2 regions of the Streptomyces sp. NPDC022910 genome follow, and region 2 is predicted to be linked to the other one. Evidence: riboswitches for the same ligand, from Rfam matches in the RefSeq annotation. Region 2 holds a riboswitch; the other holds the start of a gene.
What was found. A riboswitch is a leader RNA that binds a small molecule or an ion and turns the genes downstream of it on or off. The one in region 2 is predicted to bind cyclic di-AMP.

Region 1 (15,353 bases), on a different contig from region 2:
GTTCGGATGCGGAGATGATGGCCTTCATGGCCCCCATCCTCGCGCACGGGGTGGCCGAGTCGCCCAGGTCCGGCTACTCTGCTCGGCCGGACAGGGTCCGATCACCCCTTGTACGGGATCGGGCACATGCTGTACAGCCGATGGTCAGCACCCCGCCATCACGCCGAAACGGGCGAGATGTCTCACGTCGGGCATCCTCCGGCCGGAGGGCGCCCGGCCATGGCACGGCCGTAGCGCTTGGTGCGACCGGTGGTGCGAGCATCGGCACGGAGCGTGCGCATGCGCGTGCGCGGCGCATGGGCACGCAGGCGGAAGCTGAACGGCCGCCATGAGGGGCCGAGGAGAGAGTGACCATGACCGAGGCGCGGGGGTCGGCGGGCCTGACCGGCACGACGCACGAGAGGCACGCACCCGGCACACCGTGTTGGGTGAGTCTGATGGTGCACGGGATGGCCGCGACCCAAGACTTCTACCGGGCGCTGTTCGGCTGGGATTTCCGGCCGGGACCCCAGCCGCTGGGTCCGTACGTGCGGGCGCTGCTGAACGGCTATGAAGTGGCCGGCATCGGACAGTTGCCACTGGATCGCCATCTGCCCATCGCCTGGACGCCGTACCTCGGCTCCGACGACGTGGACGCGACCGCCGAGCAGGTACGCAGCTGTGGCGGAACCGTGGGCGTCGGCCCGCTGGACGCGGCCGAGGCCGGGCGGCTGGCGATCGCCTGCGACCCGACGGGCGCGGTGTTCGGCATCTGGCAGGCGGCCGACCACCTCGGCACGGGCCTGACGGGGGTGCCCGGGACCCCGGTCTGGAACGAGCTGCTCACCTATGACACGGCGAGCGTCGCCAAGTTCTACCAGACCGTCTTCGGCTACGAGGAGGAACCGGTCGTCTCCCCCGACTTCGACTACGTCACCCTCCACATAGAGGGCCGTCCGGTCGCCGGCATCCACGGCGTCGGGCACGCACTGCCCCGTGACCGCGGCGCGCACTGGATGACGTACTTCCAGGTCGTTGACGCCGACCGGACGGCCGAGCGGGTCGCCGAGCTCGGCGGGCACGTCGTACGTGCCATGTGCAACACGGCCCTAGGCCGCATGATCACGGTCGCGGACCCGGAGGGCGCGACGTTCTCGGTGGTCAGCCCGCTCGGCTGACCCTTCGGGTGAAACGGTGGGGCGTCAGGTGGACGGCACGGGGAGGACGTCCGGGGAGAGGGCCGCCGCGCGGGCGGTGGCGGCCGTCATGCGGCGCCTGTGGTGGCGACGGCAGAGGACCTCGTACCCGATCTCGTCCGCGGACTGGTTGACGTCGCCGACGACGACCTGGGCGCCCTCGACCACCATCACCCCGCCGACCGTGCGGGCGTTGTGCGTGGCGCGGGCGCCGCACCAGCACAGGGCCTCCACCTGGAGGACCTCGACCCGGTCGGCCAGCTCCACGAGGCGCTGCGCCCCGGGGAAGAGCTTGGTGCGGAAGTCGGTCGTGATACCAAAGGCGTAGACGTCGAGGCCGAGGTCGTCGACCACGCGGGCGAGCTGGTCGATCTGCTCCGGCGCCAGGAACTGTGCCTCGTCAGCGATCACGTAGTCCGCGCGCCCGCCCTGCGAGAGATGCTCGACGACGTACCCGTACAGGTCCTGCCCGTCCGCCACCTCCACCGCGTCCGTGACCAGACCGAGCCGTGAGGAGAGCTTGCCCTCGCCGGCCCGGTCGTCGCGCGTGAAGATCATGCCCTGCAGTCCCCGCGCGGAGCGGTTGTGTTCGATCTGGAGGGCCAGCGTCGACTTCCCGCAGTCCATCGTTCCGCAGAAGAACACCAGCTCGGACATGGGGAGTTGAGGACCTTTCGGGGAAGGGTTCAGGGGCGTGCGGGATCTTCGGGAGCGTACTGGGCGCGGGAGCGCGCCCCGCGCTCAGGTACGCACTTCCAGCAGCGGCACCAGCTGCTCCACGGCCGTCATCGAGCCGTGGTTGCCGACCATCGCCGACTCCTTCGGCTCCCGCTCGGACGCGATGATGAGCACGTCGTCGCGGGCCGCCGCGACCACGTCGCCGATGCGCGCGTACACGCGGTCGTCGATGCGCGGGCCGAACCAGCCCGCCTCGATCGCCTCGTCCCGCGAGGCCACCCAGAACTGCTCGCCGAGCACCTCACGCCAGCAGGTCAGGACGTCGTTCTCGGCGCCCGGCAGGGCGTACACGTGCCGGGCGCGCCCCTCGCCGCCCAGCAGGGCTACCCCGGCGCGCAGCTCCCAGTCCTCGTCGAAGTCGATGCGGTGCCGCTCGTCGAACGGGATGTCGATCATGCCGTGGTCCGCGGTGACGTACAGGGCGGTGCGCGGCGGCAACTGCTCGGCAAGCCGCTGGACGAGCCGGTCGACGTACATGAGCTGGCCGCGCCAGGCGTCCGAGTCGACGCCGAAGCGATGGCCGGCGCCGTCGAGCTCGGCGTAGTATGTGTAGACCAACGCACGGTCGCCGACGGCGAGTTGCTCGGCCGCCAGGTCCATGCGGTCTTCGCCGGTCAGCCGCCCGAGGAACGTTCCGCCGCTGAGCGCGACCTTGGTGAGCGGGGTGTGCTCGAAGGTCGGGGAGGTGACCTGCGCCGTGTGGACGCCGGCCGCGTCCGCGAGCTCGAAGACCGTCGGATACGGCTGCCAGGCGCGCGGCTCCGTCCAGGGCTGCCAGCGGAGCTGGTTCATCAGCTCACCGGTCTCCGGGTTGCGGACCGTGTATCCGGGCAGGCCGTGTGCGCCGGGCGGCAGGCCGGTGCCGACCGAGGCGAGCGAGGTCGCGGTGGTGGCCGGGTATCCCGCGGTGATGGGTCGGCTGGTGCCGCCGCGCGAGGACGCCAGGAGCGAGGTCAGGAACGGCGCGTCATCGGGATGCGCTCTCAGCTGCTCCCAGCCCAGCCCGTCGATCAGGAACACGCAGTTGCGGTCGGCCGCGGTCAGTTCCGGTATGGCGGCGGTCTGGCCGGGGACACCCATCCCCGCGGCCAGGGTGGGCAGGAGATCGGCCAGCGAACCGGTGCCGTACTCGGGGAGCGGCGCGGAGCCGGCGGCGAGCGGCTCCGGGTGGTCGTCCCAGGTGGTCAGGGCCATCAGCGGGTGACGTCCGCGGTCGCCTCGGAGAGGGACTGCGCGAAGGCGAGCGCCTGGCGCACCGTCTCCGGGCCGTCCCCGGCCTCGCTGACGCGCAGGCTGAGGTCGTCCGCCGTCGAGCTGCCCGTGTAGCCGTGGTCCGCCTCACAGTTGGGGTCGCCGCAGGCGGCGGGCTCCAGGTCGATGCGGGAGACCGCGCCCCAGCCGATGGTCAGGACGATCTCGCGGGGCAGCTTGCCCGGCGTGTACGACTCAGGGTTGGCGACGACGCGGCTGACGACGACCGACGAGATCCGGCCGAGCTTCACCGATTCCGTGGATGTCGTCGCGTACGGCGTCGGGGAGGTGTCGTCCGCGGCCTGCTCATCGGTGTGGCTGACGATGAAGCGGGTGCCGGTGAGGACCAGCACGGTCACGTGGCGGCGCACCTCGTTCGCGTCGAACGTGGTCTCCTGGTGGACCAGGTACGACCGGATGGGCTCGCCACCCACCGCGGCATCCACCGCCTCGGCAACGAGAGCCGGGTAGTAGCCGCTGCGCTCGATCGCCGTGCGCAGCCCCTGGGTCGTCGTACTGGTCTTGGCCATGACGTCCATCCTACGGTGGCGCACTGACTGCGAGGCACCGCTCGCCACCGGTCAGTACACCGGCAGCCTCCTCGGGCCGAGGTCGTCGCGGGCGGGAGGGGGCGCGAGCCGCACGGTGGCGCCGAGCACGCTGAGGCCGCGGGTGGCGACGACGACGGGCTCCAGGGTGACGGCGACGACCTCCGGATGGTCGTCGACCAGCCGCGACACGCGCAGCATGAGCTCTTCCAGGGCAGGCGTGTCCACAGGGGCGGAGCCGCGCCAGCCGAACAGGAGGGGGGCCGTCCGGATCGACCGGACCAGGGAGGTGGCATCACGGTCGGTGACCGGAATCAGTCGGTGCGCGGTGTCACCGAGGAGCTGCGAGGCGGCCCCGGCGAGCCCGAACGACAGCACGGCCCCGGCCGCCGGGTCGATGACGGCCTGGAGGATCGTGTCGACGCCGCGTGGCGCCATTCCCTGGACGACCGGCCGCAGCTCCTGTGGTCGGCCGAACAGCCCGGTCAACTCCGTGTACGCCCGCCGCAGTTGTTCCTCGTCGGCCAGGTCGAGCCGTACGCCGCCCAGGTCGGCGCGGTGCCGCAGGTGCGGGGCGGTGGCCTTGAGGGCCACCGGGTAGCCGATCGCGCGGGCGGCCTCGACGGCGGCCTCGGGCGTGGGCGCGGGCAGCGCCCTGCGCACGTGGATGCCGTACCGAGTGAGCAGGTCACAGGTCTCGTCGGTGCCGAGCGTCAGCCCCTGCCCGCGTGCGAGCAGCCCGTGGATCAGCTCGGCCGTGCCCTTCTCGTCGATGTCGTCGTACTCGGGCACCTTGCCCGGTTCGACGACCTCGCGGCGCCACTGGGCGTACTTGACGGCTTCGGCAAGGGCCCGGACGCCGCGCTCGGCGGCGGGGTAGGCGGGGATGAGACGGGCCTCGTCCGATGCCTCCACCGCGGCGGGCAACCGTTCCGCCGGCCGTGGAAGGTCGCCGCGCTGTGCCTGTGGTGACGTACTGGCCGCCGCGGACAGCGCCTGCGCTATCCCACCCAGCTCCACGTGCACCACGAGCACGGGCTTGGCGGGAGCCGTGGCCGCCGCCGACCGCAGCGCGTCCGCCAGCGCGGCGTCCCGTGTCGAGGCCTCGCCGACTGCCGGTATCGCCGTCACCACGACGGCGTCGCACCCGTCGTCGGCCAGCGCCGCGACCAGCGCCCGGTGGAAGTCCTCGGCCGACGCCCCCGTCGTCAGGTCGAGCGGCGGCAACGGCCGCAGCCCCTCGGTCAGGCACGCGTCGTACGTCAGCAGCCCCAGCGACTCCGAGTTCCCGAGGATCGCCACCCGCGGTCCCGCCGGCAGCGGCTGCCGGGCCAGCAGCAGCCCCGCGTCCACCAGTTCCGTGATCGTGTCCACCCGGATCACGCCGGCCTGCCGCAGCAGCGCGGACACCGTGGCGTGCGGCAGCCGCGTGGCCCGTACGGCATGGCCCTGCGGGGCGCCGCCGTGCCGCGCCCCCTGCACCACGACCAACGGCTTGGCGGCCGCCGTGCGCCGCGCGAGCCGGTTGAACTTGCGCGGGTTGCCGATGGTCTCCAGATACATCAGGGCGACATCGGTGTCCGGGTCGTCGTACCAGTACTGGAGCACGTCGTTGCCCGACACGTCCGCCCGGTTCCCGGAGGAGACGAAGGTGGAGACACCGGTGACCCCGGTGACCCCTCCCCCGCGCCGGTGCAGCCGCGACAGGAGGGCGATACCGATGGCGCCGGACTGCGCGAAAAGTCCTATGCGTCCGGGGCGCGGCATCTCGGGCGCGAGGGACGCGTTGAGCCGGACCTGCGGCGAGGTGTTGATGATCCCGAAGGCGTTGGGCCCGATGGTCCGCATCCCGTACGACCGCGCCTGCCGCACCAGCTCCCGCTGCCGCTCGCGACCGTCGGGACCGCTCTCGGCGTATCCGGCGGATACGACCACCAGCCCCTGCACCCCGTGTTCGCCGCACTCGGTGACGACCTCGGGGACGCGCTCGGCGGGGACGGCGACGACGGCGAGGTCGACTGGCTCGGTGATGTCGCTGACCGAGCGGTGGGCGGGCACCCCGTCGAGTTCCTTCTGTCCTTCGGGGAAGGCCCTGTTCACCGCGTACAGGCGGCCCGTGTACCCGCCGTCCTTCAGGTTGTCCAGAACGCTGCGCCCCACTCCCCCGGGAGTGCGGCCCGCACCGATGACGGCAACCGAGCCGGGAGCGAGCAGCCGCTGCACGGACCGCGCCTCCGCCCGCTGCTCCCGGGCGCGCTGCACGGCCAGCGACCGGTCGGTGGGCTCCAGGTCGAATTCCAGGCGTACGACGCCGTCCTCGAAGCTGCGCTTCTGCTGGTACCCGGCGTCCGTGAACACCTTGATCATCTTCGTGTTGGCGGGCAGCACCTCCGCGGCGAACCTGCGGATGCCGCGCTCCCTCGCCACCGCGGCGATGTGCTCCAGCAGGGCCGACGCGACCCCGCGACCCTGGTGCGCGTCCTGCACCAGGAAGGCGACCTCGGCCTCGTCGGCGGGCGCGGAGGCGGCCATGCCGTCGGCGCCAATGCGGTCATAGCGTACGGTTGCGATGAACTCGCCGCCGACCGTGGCCGCGAGTCCCACCCTGTCCACAAAGTCGTGGTGCGTGAAGCGGTGGACGTCCTTGGCGGACAGGCGGGGGTACGGCGCGAAGAAGCGGTAGTACTTCGACTCGTCGGAGACCTGCTCGTAGAAGCTGACGAGGCGCTCGGCGTCATCGACGGTGATAGGCCTGATGCGCGCGGTGCCGCCGTCGCGCAGCACCACGTCGGCCTCCCAGTGGGCGGGGTACTCGTGCCGGTCCGACGCGGTCTGCATGGGCCCCAGAGTAAGGCTCGCGTCCGACACCGGCGCGAGGCAGGCTGAGGGCACCGAACCGGGCCCGCCATGGGACCGACCCACGCCCCTTCCTGGGCGCGCTTCACATATGGAACACTGGTCTAGACAACCCTGATACACCTGAAGGGCAGCATCACATGGCTGAGCGCCGCGTCAACGTCGGCTGGGCCGAGGGCCTCCACGCCCGCCCCGCCTCCATCTTCGTCCGGGCAGCCACGGCCTCCGGCGTCCCCGTGACCATCGCCAAGGCCGGTGGCAACCCCGTCAACGCTGGGTCCATGCTCGCGGTTCTCGGCCTGGGTGCCCAGGGTGGCGAGGAGATCGTCCTCGCCTCGGACGCGGAGGGCGCGGACGCCGCGCTGGACCGTCTGGCCAAGCTGGTCGCCGAGGGTCTCGAGGAGCTTCCCGAGACCGTCTGACCCTTCGGGTGTCACCGCACGGCGGAGCCGCGTCGCCCTCACGGCGGACGCGGCTCCGCCGTGTTCGCTCCCCTTCACGGAAGCCGTTCGCGCGGCGCGCCGGTGCCGCGATCACGCAGCGCATGCACATCGAAGGGGACGCAGCCGTCGGGCGTCACGCACGGGCTCTCCTCCGCTCCGGGGAGTTCCCGGCGCACAGAGTTCTCGTGCGGACCGCCACCCTGCGTCGCCACCCGCGCGGGGAATTCGGCAGGCCACGCGAAAAGCGCGCAAGGGCACACGGAAATCGCACGCAACGGATTTCCGGGACGCGCGAAAACAAGGGCAGCCGAAATAGACCTCCGCCGAATATCCCTCTTTGTATACGGCGCCTGTGTTAATGCCGCAGCCCCGACATGTTTACGGCATGTTGCGAAGTTCTCACACTGTCCACCCGGTCTCCCACACCGGGAAAGCGCAGCCGGTGCGCGGACGTCGCGCGCTCGGTGTGCAGCGCCGTGATCGCCCGCGCCCGCTCGCTGTCCCCGCGCGCGACGGCGTCCACGATGCCGCCGTGCTCCGCCCAGGACTCCACGGGGCTGGCCGGCGCCTCGACCGCGTACATCCAGGCGATCTTGTGCCGGAGTTGGGCGAGCGTGGAGGTCAGCGCGGGGCTCCCGCAGGCCTGCGCGAGCGTCTCGTGGAACCACCCGCCCAGGGAGCGCAGATCGTCGCTGTTGCCCCTCCTGGCCCGCTCCTGGCCCAGTCTGACCAGGCCGCGCAGCACCTTGAGGTGGGCCTCGGTGCGGCGCTGCGCGGCCCGTGCGGCACCCAGCGGCTCCAGCAGCATCCGCATCTCCAGCAGGTCGGCGGCCTCCTGCTCGGTGGGCTCCGCCACGCACGCGCCCGCGTGCCTGCGGGTGATGACGAAGCCCTCGGCCTCCAGCGTGCGCAGCGCCTCGCGCACGGGGACACGGGAGACGCCGTACCGGCGCGCGAGCAGTTCCTCGGTGAGCCGGCCGCCGCGCTCGTAGACACCCGCGACGATGTCATCACGAATCGCCGTGCATACCGAGTGCGCCGGAATACGCATGTCCGACCTCCGCCTTAATCCCCGTGAAACGTCGTCGAGTGACACGTGTTCAACCGACTCTATTGCAGCGGGCCGGAATTTCCGACGGCGGGCCTGAATCCATGGATATTTTTTGGACAGACGGCAGTTCGAAACGACGACGGCCCCGGCTCATGAGCCGGGGCCGTCACGTTCGCGCGGAACCGTGGAAGGCAGGTGTCAGACGTTCACACCGTGTGACCGGAGGTATGCCAGGGGATCGATGTCCGAGCCGTACTCCGGGGACGTACGAGCCTCGAAGTGCAGGTGCGGCCCGGTGACATTGCCCGTGGCCCCGGAGAGGGCTATCTGCAGGCCCGGGGTGACCCTCTGGCCCACGGAGACGCCGATGGACGACAGGTGGCCGTACTGCGTGTAGGTGCCGTCGTTCATCTTGATGACGATCTGGTTGCCGTACGCGCCGCCCCAGCCCGTCTCGACGACCGTGCCGGAGCCGACCGCGTGCACGGGCGTACCGCTGGCGGCGTGGAAGTCGATGCCGGTATGGCTGCCGGAGGACCACAGGGAGCCGCCGCTCTTGTAGCCGGTGGAGACGTAGGAGTTGAAGATCGGCGCCACGAACGCGTTCAGGCGTCGGCGCTCGGCCTCCCGGGCGGCCCGGGCCTTGGCCTCGCGCTCCTTCGCGGCCTTCTCCGCGGCCCGCTTGCGCGCGGCCTCCTCGGCCTTCTTCTGCTCGGCGGCCTGCCTCTGAGCGGCGGCCTGGGCATCGATCTTCTGGGCGACCGAGTCGCCCAGGGAGACGGCCCGCATCAGTCCTGTCTGCTCGACGGAGTTGCCGGCGGCGAGCGCCGGGGCGGCCAGGGCACCGATGACGCCGGTGGTGGTGAGCGCCGCGACGCCCACGGCGTTCGTGGTCGTGCGCTTCACGCGGCCGGGACGACGGTGCTTCCCGTTGGCGCAGGTGAACGCCATGAAATGGCTGGTCCTTTCCTTCCCTCTCGCCTACCGGGTTAGCTGACGGGTTCGGAGCAGGAAGGTCTCCTACGGGCTCGCGCCCGATTCACCCCAGGGACTTGGGCCCGCCGACCGCGAAGGCGGCGACAGGAGGGTGGGTCCCCGGCTCCCCTGGCTCGCGCCGTACGGGGACTCGGCGATGACTGTCCGGTGCCGCGGATGCGGCGCACTGCCTGACGGCAGCCCGGAAGACGCTAAGAGGGCCACCTTTCCAACACCAAACCGATCAGAGCGTTTGTAGCGCATCCCACAGGGCAGAGAGGCAGCCTCTATGGCAATACGGACAAACCGCCAAGAAGGCAGAGGCCCTGGTGACAGAAAAGTCACCAGGGCCTCGCGAGGTCACTGCTCGACGCGCGTATGCCCTTCAACGGGGCCACGCCCACCCGGGGGGTCTGCCCCGCGCGCGTGCGGCGTCGCTCTACTCGGCCGCCACGACGCTCACTTCACCGATACCGAGCGCCTTGACGTGCTCCTCGATCTGCGCGGCGTCGCCCACCAGGACGGTCACCAGACGGTCCACCGGGAACGCGTTCACGACGGCAGCCGTGGCTTCCACCGTGCCCGTGGCGGCCAGTTCCTGATAGAGCGTCGCCTGGTAGTCGTCGGGAAGGTGCTGCTCGACCTGGTCGGCGAACGTGCTCGCGACGGCCGCAGCGGTCTCGAACTTCAGCGGTGCCACGCCCACCAGGTTCTGCACCGCGACGTCGCGCTCGGCATCCGTGAGGCCCTCGGCGGCGAGGGTGCGCAGCACCTTCCAGAGGTCGTCGAGCGCCGGGCCGGTGTTCGGCGTGTCGACGGAGCCGCTGATGGCGAGCATCGCGGCGCCCGTGCCGTCGGGCGCGGAGCGCAGCACCTGGCCGAACGCCCGCACCCCGTAGGTGTAGCCCTTCTCCTCACGCAGGACCCGGTCCAGGCGGGAGGTGAGGGTACCGCCGAGGCAGTACGTGCCGAGCACCTGGGCGGGCCACACGCGGTCGTGCCGGTCGGCGCCGACCCGGCCGATCAGCAGCTGCGTCTGGACCGCGCCCGGGCGGTGCACGATGATCACGCGGCCGGTGTCGTCGGCGGTCACCGGGGGCACGGGACGCGGCTTGGCAGGCGCGCCCGTCCAGGCGCCGAGGGTCTCCCCGAGGAGTGCGTCGAGGTCGAGCCCGGTGAGGTCGCCGACCACGACGGCGGTGGCCGTCGAGGGGCGCACATGCCGCTCGTAGAAGGCGCGGACGGCGGCGGAGTCGATGTTCGCGACCGTCTCCTCGGTGCCCTGGCGCGGGCGCGACATGCGCGAGGACGCCGGGAAGAGCTCCTTGGAGAGCTCCTTGGCGGCGCGGCGAGCCGGATTGGCGGTCTCGTGCGGGATCTCGTCCAGTCGGTTGCGTACCAGGCGCTCGACCTCGCTGTCCGCGAACGCCGGCGACCTCAGGGCGTCGGCGAGCAACCCGAGCGCCTTCGAGAGGCGGGAGGCGGGCACTTCGAGGGAGAGACGGACGCCGGGGTGGTCGGCGTGCGAGTCGAGGGTGGCGCCGCAGCGCTCCAGCTCGGCGGCGAACTCCTCGGCGGAGTGCTTGTCGGTGCCCTCGGAGAAGGCGCGCGCCATGATCGTGGCGACGCCGTCGACGCCGGCCGGCTCGGCGTCCAGGGGCGCGTCGAGGAGCACCTCGACGGCGACGACCTGCTGACCGGGACGGTGGCAGCGCAGCACGGTCAGGCCGTTGTCGAGCGTGCCGCGCTCGGGCGCAGGGAACGCCCAGGGCCTGGCCTCGCCGGGCCGGGGCTGCGGGTGGAACTCCATGGTCGCGAGCTCGGTCACTTCGCCGACTCCTCGTTCTCGTCGGTGGTTTCGGCGGCTGCCTGGGCCTCTGGTTCGGCCGCGACGGGCTCGTACACGAGCACCGCGCGGTTGTCGGGGCGCAGACGGGCCTTGGCGACCTCCTGCACCTCCTCGGGCGTGACCTCGAGCACGCGCCGGACGGCGGTCAGGGCGAGCTGCGGGTCGCCGAACAGCACGGCGTACCGGCACAGTTCGTCGGCGCGGCCTGCGACCGTGCCGAGCCGGTCCAGCCACTCGCGCTCCAACTGGGCCTGGGCGCGCTCCATCTCCTCAGTGGTGGGGCCCTCCTCGGCGAACCGGGCGAGCTCCTCGTCGATGGCCGTCTCGATGACCGGCACCTCGACGTCTCCGGACGTCTTCACGTCCAGCCACCCCAGGGAGGGCGCTCCGGCGAGCCGCAGCAGGCCGAACCCGGCGGCGACAGCGGTGCGGTCGCGTCGTACGAGCCGGTTGTAGAGGCGCGAGGACTCGCCGCCGCCGAGGATGGTGAGGGCAAGGTCGGCCGCGTCGCACACGCGTGTGCCGTCGTGCGGCAGCCGGTAGGCGGCCATCAGGGCGCGCGCCGGGACCTCCTCCTCGACGACCTCGCGCAGCTGCTCGCCGATGACGTCGGGCAGCGAGCCGTCGCGCGGCTCGGGCTTGCCGTCGTGGGACGGGATGGACCCGAAGTACTTCTCGATCCAGGCGAGCGTCTGCTTGGGGTCGATGTCTCCGACGACGGAGAGAACGGCGTTGTTGGGCGCGTAGTAGGTGCGGAAGAAGGCGCGCGCGTCCTCCAGGGTGGCCGCGTCCAGGTCCGCCATCGACCCGATCGGCGTGTGGTGGTACGGGTGGCCCTCCGGGTAGGCGAGCGCGGTCAGCTTCTCGAAGGCCGTGCCGTACGGGACGTTGTCGTAGCGCTGGCGGCGCTCGTTCTTCACGACGTCCCGCTGGTTCTCCATGGACTCGTCGTCGAGGGCGGCGAGCAGGGAGCCCATACGGTCGGCCTCCAGCCAGAGGGCGAGCTCCAGCTGGTGGGTGGGCATGGTCTCGAAGTAGTTGGTGCGCTCGAAGCTCGTCGTGCCGTTCAGCGAGCCGCCGGCACCCTGGACCAGCTCGAAGTGGCCGTTGCCCTTGACCTGGCCCGAGCCCTGGAACATCAGGTGTTCGAAGAGGTGGGCGAGGCCGGTGCGCCCGTGCACCTCGTGGCGTGAGCCGACGTCGTACCAGAGGCACACCGCCGCGACCGGGGTCAGGTGGTCCTCGGAGAGCACCACGCGAAGCCCGTTGGCCAGGCGGTGCTCGGTCGCTGTCAGGCCCCCGGAGCCTGCCTCGGCTGTGGCCGTGTGACCCATGGGCATGTACATCCCTTCGCTCGCGGAAGCTGTCGCGGAAACCCGCGGTTTCCTGCCGGTCCTGTCACTGTATGCAAGCGTGCCGACCAGTGGACAAGTTCCCGGGCGGCGTACGCCGAGAGCGAGACCGCGATTACGGCGGGTGGAGGGCGAAACGCGGGGTTGACGGCGGGGGCAACCGGCACCGGACGGGCACCGCGACGGGAGTCCCGGGACACCTTCTGCCTGGGCGAAGTGCGCTGGGAGACGGGTACTGGTCCGTGTTGTCGGTGCGGCGGTCCACAATGGTCCGCGTCAGATTCGTTCATGCCCCGCACAGACTGTGAAGGAGCCGGCAGCGATGGCCCGCCGCAGCACGAAGACCCCGCCGCCCGACGACTCGTACGAGGAGAAGATCCTCGACATCGACGTAGTCGACGAGATGCAGGGCTCCTTCCTCGAGTACGCGTACTCGGTCATCTACTCCCGGGCCCTGCCGGACGCACGCGACGGCCTCAAGCCGGTGCACCGGCGGATCGTCTACCAGATGAACGAGATGGGGCTGCGCCCCGACCGCGGCTACGTGAAGTGCGCCCGTGTCGTCGGCGAGGTCATGGGTAAGTTGCACCCGCACGGCGACGCGTCGATCTACGACGCCCTGGTGCGCATGGCCCAGCCCTTCTCGATGCGCGTCCCCCTGGTCGACGGCCACGGCAACTTCGGCTCGCTGGGCAACGACGACCCGCCGGCCGCCATGCGGTACACCGAGTGCCGCATGACCGAGGCGACGAGCCTGATGACCGAGTCGATCGACGAGGACACGGTCGACTTCGCACCCAACTACGACGGCCAGGAGCAGGAGCCCGAGGCCCTCCCGGCCGCGTTCCCGAACCTCCTGGTGAACGGCGCGTCCGGCATCGCGGTCGGCATGGCCACGAACATGCCGCCGCACAATCTCGGCGAGGTCATCGCGGCCGCCCGCCACCTGATCCGCCACCCGAACGCGGATCTGGACACCCTGATGAAGCACGTCCCGGGCCCCGACCTGCCTACCGGCGGACGGATCGTCGGCCTCTCGGGCATCCGGGACGCGTACGAGACGGGCCGCGGCACCTTCAAGATCCGCGCCACGGTATCCGTCGAGGACGTGACGGCGCGCCGCAAGGGCCTGGTCATCACGGAGCTGCCCTTCACGGTCGGCCCGGAGAAGGTGATCGCCAAGATCAAGGATCTGGTCGGTTCGAAGAAGCTGCAGGGCATCGCCGACGTCAAGGACCTCACCGACCGTGAGCACGGACTGCGCCTGGTGATCGAGATCAAGAACGGCTTCGTGCCGGAGGCGGTCCTCGAGCAGCTCTACAAGCTGACGCCGATGGAGGAGTCCTTCGGCATCAACAACGTCGCACTGGTCGACGGCCAGCCGCTCACGCTGGGCCTCAAGGAACTGCTCGAGGTCTATCTGGACCACCGCTTCGACGTCGTCCGGCGTCGCTCGGAGTTCCGCCGCGGCAAGAAGCGTGACCGGCTTCACCTGGTCGAGGGCCTGCTCACGGCACTGGTGGACATCGACGAGGTCATCCGCCTGATCCGCTCCAGCGAGAACTCGGCGCAGGCCAAGGAGCGCCTGATGGAGCGCTTCTCGCTGAGCGAGGTCCAGACGCAGTACATCCTCGACACCCCGCTGCGCCGCCTCACCAAGTACGACCGGATCGAGCTGGAGGCGGAGAAGGACCGGCTCAACGCCGAGATCGCGGAGCTGACCCGGATCCTGGAGTCGGATGCGGAGCTGCGCAAGCTGGTGTCCGCCGAACTGGCCACGGTGGCCAAGAAGTTCGGCACGGAGCGGCGCACGGTGCTGCTGGAGTCCGCCGGCGCCCCGGCGCCGACGGTCCCGCTCCAGGTCGAGGACGCCCCGTGCCGAGTGCTGATGTCGTCGACGGGCCTGCTGGCGCGCACTGCGAACGGCGACCCGTTCGAGGAGGACACCGACGGCAAGCGCGCGAAGCACGACGTGATCGTCTCCGCTGTTCCAGCGACGGCGCGCGGCGAGGTGGGCGCGGTGACATCCGGCGGACGGCTGCTGCGACTGAACGTGATCGACCTCCCGCAGCTGCCGGAGACGGCGACCCGGCCGAGCCTCTCCGGGGGCGCGCCCGTCTCGGAGTTCATCTCCCTGGAAGCGGACGAGACGGTGGTCTGCCTGACCACGCTGGACGAGGCCTCCCAGGGCCTCGCGCTCGGCACAGAATGGGGCATCGTCAAGCGTGTGGTCCCCGACTACCCCGCGAACAAGGAGGAGTTGGAGGTCATCACCCTCAAGGAGGGCGACCGGATCGTCGGCGCGGTCGAACTGCGCACGGGCGAGGAGGACCTGGTCTTCATCACGGACGACGCACAGCTGCTGCGTTTCCAGGCGTCCCAAGTGCGGCCGCAGGGTCGGCCCGCGGGCGGCGTGGCGGGCATCAAACTGTCGGACGGCGCGAAGGTGCTTTCCTTCACGGCGGTGGACCCGTCGGAGAACGCGGTGGTCTTCACGGTCGCCGGCTCGCGTGGCACGCTGGACGACTCGGTCCAGACGACCGCCAAGATGACGCCGTTCGACCAGTACCCGCGCAAGGGCCGGGCCACGGGCGGCGTGCGCTGCCAGCGGTTCCTGAAGGGCGAGGACTGCCTGTCGTTCGCCTGGGCGGGCGAGACCCCTGCCCGGGCGGCGCAGAAGAATGGCATGCCGGCCGAGCTGCCGGAGCTCGACCCGCGGCGCGACGGCTCGGGTGTGTCGCTGCCGAAGACCGTCGCGGCGGTGGCGGGACGGGTGTGATCAGCCCTCGAGGTCACCGAGGCTCGTGAGAGCCTCGGTCTCCTTGTCCTGCACATAGCGAAGGACGCCCCACATGCTGTGCTCGTCGGCCTGTGGGGCGTCGTCGCTGCACCCCTCCAGCTCCTTGCGCAGGGCGGCGGTGTCGATGCCCGACCCGATGAGCACGAGCTGGGTGAGCCGCTCGCCGCCGGCCTCCCACGGTTCCGGGTAGAAGCGCAAAAACCGCCCCACCGCATGCACGGCGTACCTGTTGCGTGGATCGGCGGCGCCGAAGTCGACGTACCCCTTGATCCGGTAGAGGCCCTCAGGCCTGCTGTCGAGGAACTCCAGCAGCCG
Region 2 (15,353 bases):
GGCCCGCATGACGGGGCTGGGCACCAGCGCCTCACGGCTCGGGCCCTGTGCGAGCAACTGCGCGTAGTTCCAGCCGTAGCGGATCGCTTCTTCCGGGGTCCCGGCCGTGCCCTGCACGAGCAGCGTCGAGTCGCCGCTGATGGCCGCCGCCAGGTGCTCGGACACCCAGGTCTTGGCCGTGCCGGGCACGCCGAGCAGGAGCAGGGCGCGGTCGGTGGCGAGCGTGGTGACGGCGACCTCGACGATGCGGCGGGGACCGACGTACTTCGGTGTGATCACCGTGCCGTCCGGCAGCGTGCCGCCCTGCAGATAGGTGGCCACGGCCCACGGTGACAGCTTCCAGCACGCGGGGCGCGGCCGGTCGTCCTGCGCGGCCAGCGCGGCGAGTTCAGCCGCGAAGGCGTCCTCGGCGTGGGGCCGCAGCGCTTCGGCCGCCGCTTTCCCCGCTTCCCTCGTGCTTGCTTCCGTCTGCTCGCCCGGCTTCTCTTCCGCGGACGTGCGCACGGGTGCGGACACCCGCCCGTCCGGGCCCCCGCCCCTGTTCGCGGGCGCGGACTCGCTCGGGCCCGGTTCGACGGACATCGGATCAACGGTCACACGCATGGCCACTTCCCCCTCGGCATCGGCCGTCTCGGATCTGGCACCAACCGTGCACCACGCCACTGACAATGCATCCTGACCTGCGCAAACAGTCCCTCGCCGGCCGATTGTCAGTGCCGGGATCTACCTTCGATGGCATGACTCAGCAGGGGGTGCGCTGGACTGCGGAACAGGTGCTGGCACTGGCGCCTGACGTCGCGTCACGCAAAGCGGGAAGCAAACTCGGCGCGGCCGGACCGTGGTCGGAGGCGGGCAGTTCTGAGGAGGGGACGGTGTGGGGGCTGTGCAAAGGCAGTGGCAGCAAGCCGTATCAGACGGTCATCGACATCGCGGACGCGGCCGGCCCGGCGTACACGTGCAGTTGTCCGAGCCGCAAGTTCCCGTGCAAGCACGCGCTGGGACTGCTGCTTCTGTGGGCGGGCGAGGACGGGACGGTGCCGCGGGGGCAGGTGCCGGAATGGGCGGAGCAGTGGATCGACGGGCGCAGACAGCGCGCGCAGGAGAAGCGGACGACGAGCGGCGCGAACCCACCCGCGTCCGCGGATCCGGAAGCGGCCCGGCGCAGGGCGGAACGGCGGGCCGAGCGGATCACGGCGGGGGCAGGGGAACTGGAGCAGCGGCTCACCGACCTGCTGCGCGCCGGTCTGGCCACGGCCGAGCAGGCGGGGTACGGACTGTGGGAGGAGACGGCCGCCCGGATGGTCGACGCGCAGGCTCCGGGACTGGCCGCGCGAGTGAGGGAGTTGGGGGCGCTCCCTTCGTCGGGACCGGGCTGGCCGGTGCGGCTGCTGGAGGAGTGCGCGCTGCTGCACCTGCTGGACCGGGGCTGGCTGCGCCGTGAGCGGCTGCCGGACGGGCTCGCGGCGACGGTCCGTTCGCGGGTCGGACTGCCGGGCTCGCCCGAGGGTCCGCCCGTCCGCGACCACTGGCTGGTGCTGGCGCAGTACGACACCTCGGACGGACGCCTGACCACGCGCCGGATCTGGCTGTACGGGGCGGAGTCCGAGCGCACCGTGCTGCTCCTCTCCTACGGGGCGGCCGGGCGCGCACCGGAACTGGCCCTGCCGGTGGGACTGACCTTCGAGGCGGAGGTGTCCGCGTATCCGGGAGCAGGGCAGCTGCGGGCCGCCCTGGGCGAGCAGCTCACTCCTCCCGCACCGGCAGCGCTGCGGCCGCCGGGTGTGACCACCGCACGGGCTGCGGCGCGCTACGGGGAGGCGCTCCGGGTGGACCCCTGGCTGGAGTCGTTCCCGGTGACGCTGGGCCGGGTCATACCGACGCCGGTCGAGGACTCCTGGCAGCTGGCGGACGCGGAAGGCACTACGGCGCTGCCGCTCACCCCTTCGGCGGGCGCCCGTCCGGGTCTGTGGCGCCTGGTCGCCCTCTCGGGCGGTGCCCCGGTCACGATCTTCGGCGAGTGCGGCCACCGTGGCTTCAACCCGCTCACCGCCTGGCCGGAGGGAGCCGGAGATGCGGTCCCGCTGTGCTGACGACACCCGAGCAACTCCGAAACCGGCCCGGAAGGGACTGACATGAGTGCGACCCACGCTCCGTCGGACACGCACTCCGCCGTGCCCTGGGAGGAGCTCGTGACCGTGGCGCTGCTCGGCACCGACCGGCGTACACCGCCATGGCTGCTGCCCGGCCGCGAGGCACCGACGGCGCTGCTCGACCTGGCCGCCGTGGAGACGGTACGCCGCAGGGCAGGACTGCGCCCCGCCCCGGCGGGGGCACGGCCGGAGCCCGCGGCAGCGGACCCGCGCCCACCGCTGCCGCCCGCGGCGGCCCGCAGACTCGCCGTGCTGCTGTCCGACCGCCCCGGCACGGGCGGTGGTCGCCGAGGGTCGGCCCCGGACCTCATGGAGCTGCTGCCGCAGTGGCTGTCCCTGGCCAACGCACGCGGCTTCGCGCCACCCCCGGAAACGCTGCCGGCGCTCCTGGACGCGGCGCGCGGCCGCACGGACCTGCGGCCGGCGGCGCTGGCCTTCGCCGGCCCGCGGGCCCTGTGGCTGGCCCGGCTGAACCCGGACTGGCGTTTCGCGCTGCGCTCCACGCCCGGCGGCGGGTCCGGACCGCCGCCGGAAGAGACGGATCGCGCCCAACCCCTCTGGCAGGAAGGCCTGTTCGCGGAACGGGTCGCGCTGCTCACCGCACTTCGTACGCGGAAGCCGGCCGCCGCCCGCGAACTGCTGGCCGCCACCTGGGCGACGGAGCGGGCCGAGGACCGCCTGATGTTCCTCGACTCGCTCCGTACGGGACTGGAGCCTGCGGACGAGCCGTTCCTGGAACAGGCGCTCTCCGATCGGAGCCGCAATGTCCGGGCGACGGCGGCGGAGTTGCTGTCGGCGCTGCCGGGCTCGGCCCTGGCCGGGCGGATGGCGGCGCGGGCGGCGGCCTGTGTGGCGGTCGACCGCACGCGGGGCGAACCCATGATCGTGGTCGAGGCGCCGCACGAGTGCGATCCGGGCATGGAGCGCGACGGAGTGGTGCCCAAACCTCCGGCGGGGCGCGGCGAACGGTCGTGGTGGCTCGGCCAGTTGGTGGAGGCGGCACCACTCGGCGCATGGACGGCACGACTCGGGGGGCGTACGCCGGAGGAGATCGTCGCTCTCCCGGTGGCGGACGACTGGCGGGACGAACTGCACGCGGCATGGTGCCGGGCGGCGGTACGGCAGCGGGACCCCGGCTGGTCCCGGGCCCTGCTCGGACGGCCCTCGGCGCCGGAGGCCGGGGGCCCGGGAGCGGTGTCACTGGCCGAGCGGGCCAAGCTGCTGTCGACGCTGGCCGCGGCGGAACGGGCCGACTGGGTCGCGGGGTTCATCGCCACGCACGGTCTGTCTGAGGCGTTCCAACTCCTCGGGGTGTGCGCGGTCCCCTGGGCCGCTCCTCTCGGAGGGGCGGTCGTGGACGCACTCAACATCGCCCGGGACGCGGGAAGTTACCCGTGGAGCTTCAGCGGGGTGATGGGCCTGGCGGAGCGCTGCCTCGATCCCGCGGAGGCGAGCCGACTCGACGCGCTGGCGGCGATACCCGACGAGCCGGAGGACGCGTCGCCGGGAGCCGGCGGCTACTGGGCGGAGGCGTTCCAGCGCCTGACGACGACGCTGCGCCTGCGCGCGACGATGCGGGAGGAACTGGGGGAGCCGTGAAGTGGGGCACGGGACGGCCTCGGGATGCCCGGAACCGCACGGGACGGGGATGGCCGGGGGGAAGATTCGCCCCCGGCCCTGACCGGCTCGGACCGTCCCGTCCCGTCGGGGTTACCGCTCCCGGGCCCCCGACTCGGCCTGAACGGCCTCGTCCTCGAACGCCTCATGCTCGACTTCGCTCGCGGGGATCCCCAGGGCGAGCTCAAGGTCCCTCACCAGGTCCCTCCCCGCCACCGAGCGCGGAGCGTTACGCCTCTGCCGGCTGGCGTACGTTCGCCCGCACCCAGTCCACGATCGAGGCGGTCGTGGCCCCGGGCGTGAAGATCTCCGCAACGCCCTTCTCCTTCAGCGCAGGGATGTCCGCCTCGGGGATGATCCCGCCGCCGAAGACCAGGATGTCCTCCGCGTCGCGCTCCTTCAGCAGGTCGATCACCGCGGCGAACAGCGTGTTGTGCGCGCCGGACAGGATCGACAGACCGATCGCGTCGGCGTCCTCCTGGATCGCCGTGTCGACGATCTGCTCGGGTGTCTGGTGGAGGCCGGTGTAAATGACCTCCATACCCGCATCGCGCAGCGCCCGCGCGATCACCTTGGCCCCGCGGTCGTGGCCGTCGAGCCCCGGCTTGGCCACCACCACGCGGATCGGACCGGCTGCCACACCCATCACTGCCTCCATGAAGCGACTACTCCACCCTGTACCGATCTATCGCACTGCCGCCACATCACCCCACCGGCGGACACGCGGACCACACGGTCGGCGCATTCCGCACCGACGGACGCGTGAACCCGCCCGCCCCACAGTCCCCGCGGAACAGGCGCACTGCACCCGTCACGGCACAGGCGCCCCGCGCCGCATCGACGCGGGAAGTGAACGAACGTTATCGCCAGCATCCCGCAACCGGCAGTTTCACGGTGCGGACCGAGGGGGAAATCACACAGTGGGACACATTCGCCGCGCAGGGTCTCCCCTCTCCGCGGCACACGCGCCGCAGTCAACGGCGGCTCGCGCGCCGTGCACCGAGGAGATCGTGCGCAAGGAGAGCCGCTACGAGGCGGCCGCACCACCGCACCGCCAGCGGGGCGCCGTGGTGGTGGGCTCGTCGGCGAAAGGATTTGCACGGGCACGACAGCGGGGAGCCACACCCGTACGAGGAGGGCGGGTACCGCGCCACGAAGACGGACGGCATCGCGTCATTGCGACGAAAAAGGCGTCCGTCGTGTCACCGGCGTCGCACGCGCCGCATCCGCGGCACGGCCGCACCGGCGGCACCTGCCCCGCAGGACACCGCCGCAATCGGCTTTCCATGAGGGCTCACGGGGGACAGAGGCGTCCTCGCGTGCGCCGACGGGAGGTCGGCCATGATGGTCACCAGGGCAGTGCAGCCCTTGCAGCCGTTGCTTCCGCTGTGCCAGCGCCTGTTCCCCATCAGGCTGGCCGGACTCTCCCTTGCCCTTCTGAAGGCGACCGCCCTGGAGCTCGCGATCCTCGCCGGGCATCTGCTCCTCTACCCCTCGGGAATCATCCAGGAGCGCCATTCGGCGCCCTTGCCACCCCCTCCGGACACCGCCACGCTGCCGACCGAGGCCAAACCCCCGGTCATCCTGCTCCACGGCTTCATCGACAACCGCTCGGTATTCGTCCTGCTGCGCCGTAACCTCACGCAGCACGGGCGTCAGCACATCGAGTCACTGAACTACTCTCCGTTGACGTGTGACATCCGGACCGCCGCCGAGCTGCTCGGCCGCCACATCGAGGAGCTCTGCGAGCGCACCGGGCAGGAGCGGGTGGACGTCGTCGGACACAGCCTGGGCGGACTGATCGCGCGGTACTACGTGCAGCGCCTCGGTGGCGACCTCCACGTCCGTACACTCGTGACGCTGGGTACACCCCACTCGGGCACCCGCGTCGCGCCGCTCGCGAACGCGCACCCGATCGTTCGCCAGATGCGCCCCGGTTCCGAGTTGATCGAGGAGCTGCGCGAGCCCGCCCCCGGCTGCCGTACGCACTTCGTGAGCTTCTGGAGCGATCTGGATCCTCTGATGGATCCGCTGGAGACAGCGTGTGTCGACCACCCCGACCTGCAGGCGCAGAACATACGGGTCAGCGGTATCGGCCACCTCGCGCTGCCGGTGCACCCCGCCGTCGCGACAGGGATACGACAGGCACTGGACCTCGAACAGCCAGGAGCAACCGCCGCCCACACCGACGGTCTGACGGTGGCCTGAGCCCCTCCGCCCCCGGCCGACACCGCCACCGGAAGACAGCCCGCACCCTCGCTCGGCACAGCTCCGACCCGGCCGCCCGACAGTTCCCGGATACCGGCACGCCCTCGAACATTCATCGAACGCAGCACCAAAGCCTTGCCGAGGGCCGCCGAAACACGGCCGAATGCCCGTTTCCTGCCGGAGGGAAACCTGCCGAAGATTGTCGCGCCCGCATACCGCCGGGTACAGTCGCCGCACTGCTCTGCCAGCCCCTGTTGTCGAGGCGAAAGAGAAGTTGGTGAACGACCGTCACCCGTCGGGGACCGCAACTCCCCCGGCTCCGGCCCCCGATGCCGACTCGGCGCACTATGCGTCGTACGGCGGGCAGGGTGGCCAGTACGGTGAGTTCACGACTTACGCCGACGCCTCCGCAACCGCTTTCGGCACCGTCGGCCACACCGCCACGACCTTCGCGGCCGACCCCCTCTTCGGTGACCTCCCGGGCCACGACTCGACCGGTTCGTACGACGCCACGCAGTGGGCCGCCGACAGCCACGCGACCCTCGGTGCCGGCACGTACCAGACGCTGAACTACGACGCGTACGCCGCCCAGCACCACGCCGCGTTCGACACGGGCGCCCATGACACGACGGCCTGGGCCGTCGGATATCAGCAGCTCGCCGGCATCCCCGCGCAGGCCACGTCGTCCCCCGATGCCACCGGCCAGTGGGACGGGCATGCCTGGCTCGGGGCCGATCAGCCGACGGACCCGGCCCACCAGTGGGACTGGGGCATGCAGGCCTCCGACACGGGCGCGTACGACGCCACGCAGTGGAACTCGGGTGGCGCCTCCGAGTACGAGACGCACGAGCAGCACGCCAAGGCGGCGACCGCGACGGCGGCCTTCGAGCACGTGGTCCCCGAGTCCTTCGACCAGCGGGCGACCGGGGCGTTCGACCAGGCCGAGCCCTTCGACGAGCAGGCCACCGCGGTCTTCGAAGCCGAAGCCTTCGATCGGCTCCCGTACGGGCAAACGACCGCCGAAGACGGCGGGTCGGAGGCCGACGAGGCATCCGGCGACGCTCCGCTGCTCGAGGACCAGGAGGAGATCACTCCCGCCCCGGCCCCGCGTGCCGCCTCCCGCGCCTCCAACCGGTCCCGGCGGCGTCCCCCGGCGAAGCGGTCCGCACTTCTGACGGTCGCCGTGCCGTCGGCGTGCGTGATGGGGGTCGCCGGGATCGCCGCCGCGTCCGTCGGCACGGCCGGGGAGGACGGCAGGACGACGAGTGCCTCCCCCGTGACTCCGGTGAAGCCGTCCGCCGCCAACAACAAGCTGGACTCCCAGCTCGAGAGCCTCTCCGCGGGGGCGAACGACTTCGCTGACCGGGCCAGTCGCACGCAGGAACGCATCGACCTCAAGGCCCAACAGGCGGCCGAGAAGAAGAAGGCGGCGGCGGAGGCGGCACTCAAGGAGCGGCTGCGTCCGAAGTTCGCCCTGCCTGTCACGCAGAGGGGGCTCAGCGCCTACTTCGGTCAGGCCGGCATCAACTGGATGTCCGTGCACACCGGTATCGACTTTCCGGTCTCGTACGGCACGACGGTGATGGCCGCGACCGACGGCACGGTCCGCACGCAGTGGAACAGCGCCTACGGCAACATGATGATCGTGACTGCGAAGGACGGCACGGAGACGTGGTACTGCCACCTCTCCAGCTACCGGGTCGCCAGCGGGACGACCGTCAAGGCCGGCGAGCCGATCGCGTACTCCGGCAACTCGGGCAACTCCACCGGGCCACATCTGCACTTCGAGGTGCGGCCGAGCGGAGGCTCCGCGATAGACCCGCTGCCCTGGCTGCGGAGTCACGGGCTGGACCCGACCTGATCCAACCCATAGTTGAGCCCCCGCCGTTCGGCGGGGGCTCAACTATGGGGGCTACAGCTTCTCCACCGGCGCGTACCGCAGCAGCAACCGCTTCGGCTTGGTGTCCCCGAAGTCGATCGTCGCCTCTGCGTTCGCCCCCGTGCCGTTCACGCCGACGACCGTACCCAGGCCGAACTGGTCATGCGTGACGCGGTCGCCGACCGCCAGAGGGATCACCGGCCTCTCTGTCGCGCCGCCCCGGCGCGTGGCGAAGCCGGACGCGCCCGCAGCCGAGGACCGCGACCGGGAGGACGACAGCGAGGCCGCCACGCCCGAGAGCGGACCCGACGACACGGGAGCGGAGGAAGCGCCCGTCCGCTTCCACTCCACGTGCTGGTCCGGGATCTCCTCCAGGAAGCGCGAGGGCGGGTTGTACGAGGGCTGGCCCCAGGCGCTGCGCATGGCCGACCGCGTGAGGTACAGCCGTTCCCGCGCGCGTGTGATGCCGACGTACGCCAGGCGCCGCTCCTCCTCCAGTTCCTTGGTCTGGCCGAGCGCGCGCATGTGCGGGAAGACGCCGTCCTCCATGCCGGTCAGGAAGACCACCGGGAACTCGAGGCCCTTGGCGGTGTGCAGGGTCATCAGGGTGATGACGCCGCCCCCCTCCTCCTCGTCGGGGATCTGGTCGGAGTCGGCGACCAGGGCGACCTGCTCCAGGAAGTCGGCCAGCGTGCCTCCGGGGACGGCGGCCCCTGTGGTCGCTGCGCCCTCGCCCCGCTCCTGCTCGAACTCGAGGGCGACAGCGGCGAGTTCCTGGAGGTTCTCGATGCGGGTCTCGTCCTGCGGATCGGTCGAGGCCTGCAACTCTGCGAGGTAGCCGGTGCGTTCGAGCACCGCTTCCAGGACGGTGGCCGGTCCCGCGCCCGATTCCACGATCGTTCGCAGGTCTTCCATCAGAGCGTTGAACCGCTTGACCGCGTTGGTCGAGCGGGACGCCATGCCGTAGGCCTCGTCCACGCGGCGCAGCGCCTGCGGGAAGCTGATCTTCTCCCGCTGGGCCAGGGCGTCGATCATCGCCTCGGCGCGGTCGCCGATCCCTCGCTTCGGCACGTTCAGGATCCGCCGCAGCGGCACGGAGTCCTCCGGGTTGGCCAGCACCCGCAGGTACGCAAGGACGTCCCGGACCTCCTTGCGCTCGTAGAAGCGGACGCCTCCGACGACCTTGTAGGGCAGGCCGACGCGGATGAAGACCTCTTCGAAGACTCGGGACTGGGCGTTCGTGCGGTAGAAGACGGCGACGTCGCCGGCCTTCGCCTCGCCCTGGTCGGTGAGGCGGTCTATCTCGTCGGCGACGAACTGCGCCTCGTCGTGCTCGGTGTCGGCGACATAGCCGGTGATCCGTGCGCCCGCGCCCGCGTTGGTCCACAGGTTCTTGGGGCGGCGCGACTCGTTGCGCTCGATGACCGCGTTGGCGGCACTCAGGATCGTCTGTGTGGAGCGGTAGTTCTGCTCCAGGAGGATCGTGGTGGCGTCCGGGTAGTCCTCCTCGAACTGGAGGATGTTGCGGATGGTCGCGCCGCGGAAGGCGTAGATCGACTGGTCGGCGTCGCCGACGACGCACAGTTCGGCCGGCCGCAGGTCGTGGTCGTCGGGCGGCACGTCCACGGGGTGCTCGGAGGTGCCGACGAGTTCCCGGACGAGGGCGTACTGCGCGTGGTTGGTGTCCTGGTACTCGTCCACGAGGACGTGGCGGAACCGGCGGCGGTAGTGCCCGGCGACGCCCGGGAAGGCGCGCAGCAGGTTGACCGTCGTCATGATCAGGTCGTCGAAGTCGAGCGCGTTCGCCTCCCGGAGGCGGGACTGGTAGAGCGCGTACGCCTGGGCGAGGGTCTTCTCGAAGCCGTCGGTGGCCTGGGCGGCGAAGTCCTCCTCGTCGATCAGCTCGTTCTTCAGGTTGGAGATCTTGGCGCTGAAGGACTTGGGCGGGAAGCGCTTGGGGTCGAGGTCCAGGTCGCGGCAGACGAGGGCCATCAGGCGCTTGCTGTCGGCGGCGTCGTAGATCGAGAAGGAGGACGTGAAGCCGAGCTTCTTGCTCTCCCGCCGCAGGATGCGGACGCACGCGCTGTGGAAGGTCATCACCCACATCGCGTTCGCGCGGGGGCCGACGAGCCGCTCGACGCGCTCCTTCATCTCACCCGCGGCCTTGTTGGTGAAGGTGATGGCGAGGATCTGCCCGGGGTGCACCCCCCGCTCGGCCAGCAGATAGGCGATACGGTGCGTGAGCACGCGGGTCTTGCCGGAACCGGCGCCGGCCACGATGAGCAGGGGGGAACCGGCGTGCACGACGGCCGCGCGCTGGTTCTCGTTCAGCCCCTCGAGCAGCGCCTGGGGGTCGACGACGGGGCGGGGGGCGCCGTCGCGGTAGTAGGCGTCCCGGTCCGGCGGCACGTCGAACCGCCCGCCGAACAGATCGTCCGGAACCGACTCCGGAGCGTGATCGTCCTCGGGCGGCGGGGGCTCCTCCTCACGGGCCGAGGTGGCCTTGAGGTCCGCCAGGAAGCTGTCGTCAAAGAGGCTGCTCATCGCTCTCCGAGTCTAGGGCTCCTCACTGACAAGCGGCCGCCGCCCCGCGAACTCCGTCTGCGGGAGCGTGGCGCGGGCCCTGCGATCTTCCGGAGTGGATCGCTCGACGACCCTTCGCCGTCCGCGACCGTCCGTTCACGATCCGCAATCGATCGGGCAAGCGTGCACTGCCACACGGCGAATCCGCTTAACTCTCCACAAATACCGGCGCATTGACCACGGACGGCGGGACCCTCCATCAAAGGTCACAAAAATGTATCGGGCATATCGCACATCAACCTTCACACGAGCCACATCAGTTGGCTAGCGTTCCCGGCGGGCCGCACGACCCCCACCGGCGAAGGTCGCCGGGCCGCGCGGCCTCCGCCGAGTCCGGTGCGCCTCACGGCAGCCCGGAGCCGGGGACCCACCCGACCTTGGGGTGAATCGGCCAACCGCCCTGTGGGGCACGGCCGTAGGGCACACCTTCCGGATCCACCCGCCCGAACCCGACAGCTAACTCGGTAGGCGGAGTACAGAAGGAGTCGCCTCGCATGGCGCCGCACCGCAAGGCGCGCCCCTCGGGCACGCGCATCGCAGGCATACGGACACCCGCTCTCGCGACAGCAGCCCTCACCTCCGTGGCCCTGCTCGCCCAGACGGCCAACGCCGCCCCCTCCGCCGACAACAAGCCGAGCGTCGAGGAGGTCGAGAAGAAGGTCGACGACCTCTACCGCCAGGCCGAGTCGGCCACCGACAAGTACAACGCGGCCAAGGAGAAGACGACCAAGCAGCGCAAACAGGTCGACACACTCCTCGACGATGTCGCCCAGCGCACGCAGAAGCTCAACGAGGCGCGGGACGAACTGGGTTCCTTCGCCGCCGCGCAGTACCGCACCGGGGCGGCGGCCCCCGACACTGCCACCTTCCTGCTGGCCGACACGCCCCAGGACTACTTCGACCAGACACAGCTGATGAGCCGGCTCACCGGCCGCCAGAAGGAAGCGGTCGACGAGTACGTCACGGACCAGGCCGTGACGATGAAGAGGCGGCAGGAGGCCACCAAGAGTCTGCAGACGCTCACCGAGTCGCAGACGACCCTCCAGTCGACCAAGACGGAAATCCAGCAGAAGCTCTCCGCCGCGCGGGAGCTGCTGACCAAGCTCACCGCCGAGGAGAAGGCGCGGCTCGCCGCGATCGAGAAGCAGAAGCAGGAGGAGGCCCAGCGCCAGGCGGAGGAGCTGGCGCGGCAGCAGGCGGCCCAGCAGCGGGCAGCCGAGCAGCAGGCGGCTCAGTCGCAGCCGTCCTCGACCCCCACGACCGGCTCCTCGGAGTCCTCCACCACGGACTCCTCGTACGCGACGAAGGCGGCGAAGGCTCTCGCGTTCGCCCGCGCCCAGATCGGCAAGCCCTATGTGTGGGGCGCTACCGGACCCGGTTCGTACGACTGCTCGGGCCTGACCCAGGCCGCCTGGAAGGCCGCCGGGGTGACGCTCCCGCGCACCACGTACGACCAGGTGAACGCCGGCACGACGGTCACGCTCGCCGACGCCCAGCCCGGGGACCTGATCTTCTTCTACGACGACATCAGCCACGTCGGGATCTACATCGGCAACGGCATGATGATCCACGCCCCCAAACCGGGCGCGTACGTCCGCGAGGAGTCGATCTACTACGCCGGCTCCTCGATCATCCACAGTGTGGTGCGGCCCGCCTGAGTCTCTGCTTCCCGTTTCTTCCGGTTTCCGCACGCCACGCGCGCGTAAGCCGAGGAAGCACGCCACGCGCGTGGCGTCTTCGTGCGGCACGCGCGCGTGGGGTTGTTTTCGGCCTCCGCGCGCGTGCCCCGCAGGGAACCGGCGTGCGCGTCCCTAGCATCGGGCGCATGTCAGGCACCTCCGCGCTCCGCGTCCGGTGGGCGCAGCGTCCGCCCGCCACCGGAGCCGCCGTGATGGCGACCGGCGTCCTCTCGGTCGGGCTGCACCTGACGGGCTACGGCGTCCTCTCCCGCGTCGCCCTGGCCCTGGCGGCCGTCGGCTGGCTGGGGCTCGTCGCCGATCTCGTCGTACGGGCACTGCGGGAACACGCCCGGCAGCAGGCCGGGGCGCTCTCCGCGACCGCGCTCACGCCCGTCGCGGCGACCGCCACGCTGGGCACGGGGGTGTCCGTCCTGGTCCGGCAGCCGCTCGACGAGGCGTTCCTGGCGCTGGCCGTCGTGCTGTGGGCGGCCCTGGTCCTCCCGGTCGTCCGTCGCTGGACGCGCCCCATGCCGGGGGCCGTGTTCCTCGGGTGCGTGGCGACGGAGAGCATCGCGGTGCTCGGAGCGGTGCTCGCGGCGGCAGTGGGAGTGGCGTGGCTCGCGCACACGGCGCTGGTGTTCTTCTGGCTCGGGCTGGTGTTCTACCTGGTCGGGCTGCGGTGCTTCGACCTGCGGGAGGTGGCGACCGGTGCGGGGGACCACTGGGTCATGGGCGGCGGCCTCGCCATCTCCGCACTGGCCGGGTCGCGGCTCGTCGCCGCCGGACACAGTGGGCTCTACCTCTGGAACAACGACGACAACGGCGTCCTGCGGGGCGTGAGCGTCGCCCTCCTCGTCCTCGCTCTCTTCTGCTACTGCATGCTGGCGGCGACAGAACTGCTCCGGCCACGGCTCCGCTACGACGTGCGGCGCTGGGCGACCGTCTTCCCGATGGGGATGACGGCGGTGGCGGCGCTGTCCGTCGCCACCGCCGTCGGCGTGCCCTGGCTGCGCGACCTGGGCCATGTGCTGCTGTGGGTCGCGGTGGCCGCCTGGTGCGCGGTCCTCGCGGGAGCCGTCCGGTCGGCCCTGGGAGGCGTCAGGTCCAGAGCACCGCGATGAAGATGTTCGCGGTGGTCAGCGCGCCGACGAGGGCGAAGAGGGGCTTCTCGACCTTCTCCTCGTCACGCTTGACGTAGACCAGGCCGAGAATCACGATCAGCAGGGCCAGCTTGACGCCGATCTTGATCGTGTTCACCGAGTGGTGGTCCGCCTGGTTGAGGCCGACCAGCACCACACCCGTGACCAGCATGGTCAGCGCGCCGTGGAGCATCCCGGGCACGAAGCGGGCCGTGCCCTGGCCCATCGCCTTCATCTGGGTGAGGAAGCCGCCGAGGAGCGCGGCGATACCGACGATGTGCAGGCCGACGAAGAGATGGATGAGTACGTCCATGGGCCCGGAGCCTAATCGGGGGCGCACGGGTCACCGACACCGGCCCGCGGATGCGAGGCGCTCGCACGGCCGCCGGGGCCCGCGTATATGCGCCCCCTAGCACTCCGTCAGCTCCTCGTGCCCGAGAACCATCGCATCGGTCATCGCACAGCGTGAAGTCGGTGCTCCTGAGACGGGATCACGGTCGCATACGGTCACGGGCAGTCCGGTCGCGCCAGTTCCGTACTTTGCGTCACGACCCGGTCACGGTGAGGTTTAGCGTCCTCCACCAGGTGACCGGCTCCCCACCGCCGCCCGGGCCAGGGGCGGCAGTCGGACACCACCGCCGAGAAGGTCCGGCGGCGGCCTGCTCCCCCTGTGCGCGCCGCCGCCGGACGCGTAACACCCCGCGTGGCCCGGCGGTCGTACGAAAGGACGGGACGTCCAGGTGGCAGCGCACCGCAAACCCAGACAGCGTTCGCTCGGCGGCAACACGGCCCGTACCGCCGCCACGATCGCCCTCGCGGGAGCAGCGACCGCGACCGGCCTCGACGGCACGGGGCACGCCGAGCCACAGCTCTCCCCGGCTCAGGTCAAGGCCAAGCTCGACAAGCTGTACCAGGAGGCGGAGGCCGCCACCGAGAAGTACGACGGGGCGAAGGAGAAGGCCGACGAGGCCCAGGAACGACTCAACGCGCTGCGGGACGAGGCCGCTCGCCGGACGGACCGGCTCAACTCGGCACGTGAGGCGCTGGGTTCCGCCGCGGCGGCGCAGTACCGCAACGGAGGCGTCGACCCCGCGGTGCAACTCCTGCTCTCCTCGGATCCAGGGCAGTACCTCGACGACGCGGCGTTCGCCGAGCGGGTCGACAGCCGGCAGACGGCCGCCGTGGGGCGCGTGCGCGCGCAGTTGCGGGAGATCGAACGACTGCGCGGGGCGGCGCGGGTGGAACTGGCCTCCCTGAAGTCACGGCAGGAGGAGTTGCGCCGGCAGAAGCGGACCATCACCGGGAAGCTGGGCGAGGCACGGCAGTTGCTGTCCCGGCTGACGGACGGGCAGCGGGCACAGCTCACGGCGTACGGGGGCGCCGGGCGGGCGTCGCGTGACGCGGTACGGGGCCTGGCGCCGGTGTCGGCCGCGGCGGCGGCCGCGCAAGCCCCCAACGCTCGTGCGGGGGCCGCGGTGGCGTACGCGTACGGCAAGCTCGGCAGCCCCTACGTCTGGGGCGCCACCGGCCCCGACGCCTTCGACTGCTCCGGCCTGGTACAGGCCGCGTACCGCTCGGCGGGCATCTCGCTGCCGCGGACGACCTACTCCCAGATCGACGCGGGACGCCGCGTCTCGCGCTCCGAACTGCTCCCCGGTGATCTGGTGTTCTTCTACTCCGGGATCAGCCATGTGGGGCTCTACGTCGGGAACGGCCAGATGATCCACGCACCGAACCCGTCGGCGCCGGTACGGCTGGCCTCGATCGACGACATGCCGTTCGCGGGGGCCACCCGGGTGGTGTGAGCCGCCGTCGGTGCCCCGGCGAACCGGGGTCGGACGTGGGCGTCGAGCGGTCCGTCACACCAGCCGTCGCGCCGTCGCCCAGCGTGTCAGCTCATGCCGGTTCGACAGCTGCAGCTTGCGCAGGACCGCCGAGACATGGGACTCGACCGTCTTCACCGAGATGAACAGCTGCTTGGCGATCTCCTTGTACGCGTAGCCGCGGGCGATGAGGCGCAGGACCTCGCGCTCGCGCTGGGTGAGGCGGTCGAGGTCCTCGTCGACGGGCGGGGCGTCGGTCGAGGCGAAGGCGTCGA

Region 1: another riboswitch for cyclic di-AMP. It lies ahead of ACZ3TS_RS12770 (M23 family metallopeptidase); the one in region 2 lies ahead of ACZ3TS_RS07020 (C40 family peptidase).

The regions. Positions count from the first base shown of each region.
Region 1 is NZ_JBVHHL010000010.1:93,256-108,608, forward strand. It holds gene ACZ3TS_RS12730 (sulfurtransferase) at 1-28, opposite strand, end outside; gene ACZ3TS_RS12735 (VOC family protein) at 354-1,157, shown strand; gene ACZ3TS_RS12740 (thymidine kinase) at 1,182-1,832, opposite strand; gene ACZ3TS_RS12745 (alkaline phosphatase family protein) at 1,917-3,107, opposite strand; gene ACZ3TS_RS12750 (DUF5998 family protein) at 3,107-3,694, opposite strand; gene ACZ3TS_RS12755 (bifunctional acetate--CoA ligase family protein/GNAT family N-acetyltransferase) at 3,746-6,550, opposite strand; gene ACZ3TS_RS12760 (HPr family phosphocarrier protein) at 6,709-6,990, shown strand; gene ACZ3TS_RS12765 (GntR family transcriptional regulator) at 7,367-8,062, opposite strand; gene ACZ3TS_RS12770 (M23 family metallopeptidase) at 8,261-9,013, opposite strand; cyclic di-AMP (ydaO/yuaA leader) riboswitch at 9,026-9,204, opposite strand; gene ACZ3TS_RS12775 (M16 family metallopeptidase) at 9,477-10,865, opposite strand; gene ACZ3TS_RS12780 (M16 family metallopeptidase) at 10,862-12,226, opposite strand; gene ACZ3TS_RS12785 (DNA gyrase/topoisomerase IV subunit A) at 12,561-15,017, shown strand; gene ACZ3TS_RS12790 (CobW family GTP-binding protein) at 15,018-15,353, opposite strand, start outside.
Region 2 is NZ_JBVHHL010000005.1:147,812-163,164, forward strand. It holds gene ACZ3TS_RS06985 (ATP-binding protein) at 1-603, opposite strand, end outside; gene ACZ3TS_RS06990 (SWIM zinc finger family protein) at 738-2,090, shown strand; gene ACZ3TS_RS06995 (DUF5691 domain-containing protein) at 2,133-3,749, shown strand; gene ACZ3TS_RS07000 (cobalamin B12-binding domain-containing protein) at 3,997-4,413, opposite strand; gene ACZ3TS_RS07005 (lipase family alpha/beta hydrolase) at 5,109-5,975, shown strand; gene ACZ3TS_RS07010 (M23 family metallopeptidase) at 6,253-7,836, shown strand; gene pcrA (DNA helicase PcrA) at 7,888-10,398, opposite strand; cyclic di-AMP (ydaO/yuaA leader) riboswitch at 10,753-10,923, shown strand; gene ACZ3TS_RS07020 (C40 family peptidase) at 10,932-12,095, shown strand; gene ACZ3TS_RS07025 (tellurite resistance/C4-dicarboxylate transporter family protein) at 12,263-13,237, shown strand; gene ACZ3TS_RS07030 (hypothetical protein) at 13,215-13,568, opposite strand; gene ACZ3TS_RS07035 (C40 family peptidase) at 13,996-15,060, shown strand; gene ACZ3TS_RS07040 (LuxR C-terminal-related transcriptional regulator) at 15,115-15,353, opposite strand, start outside.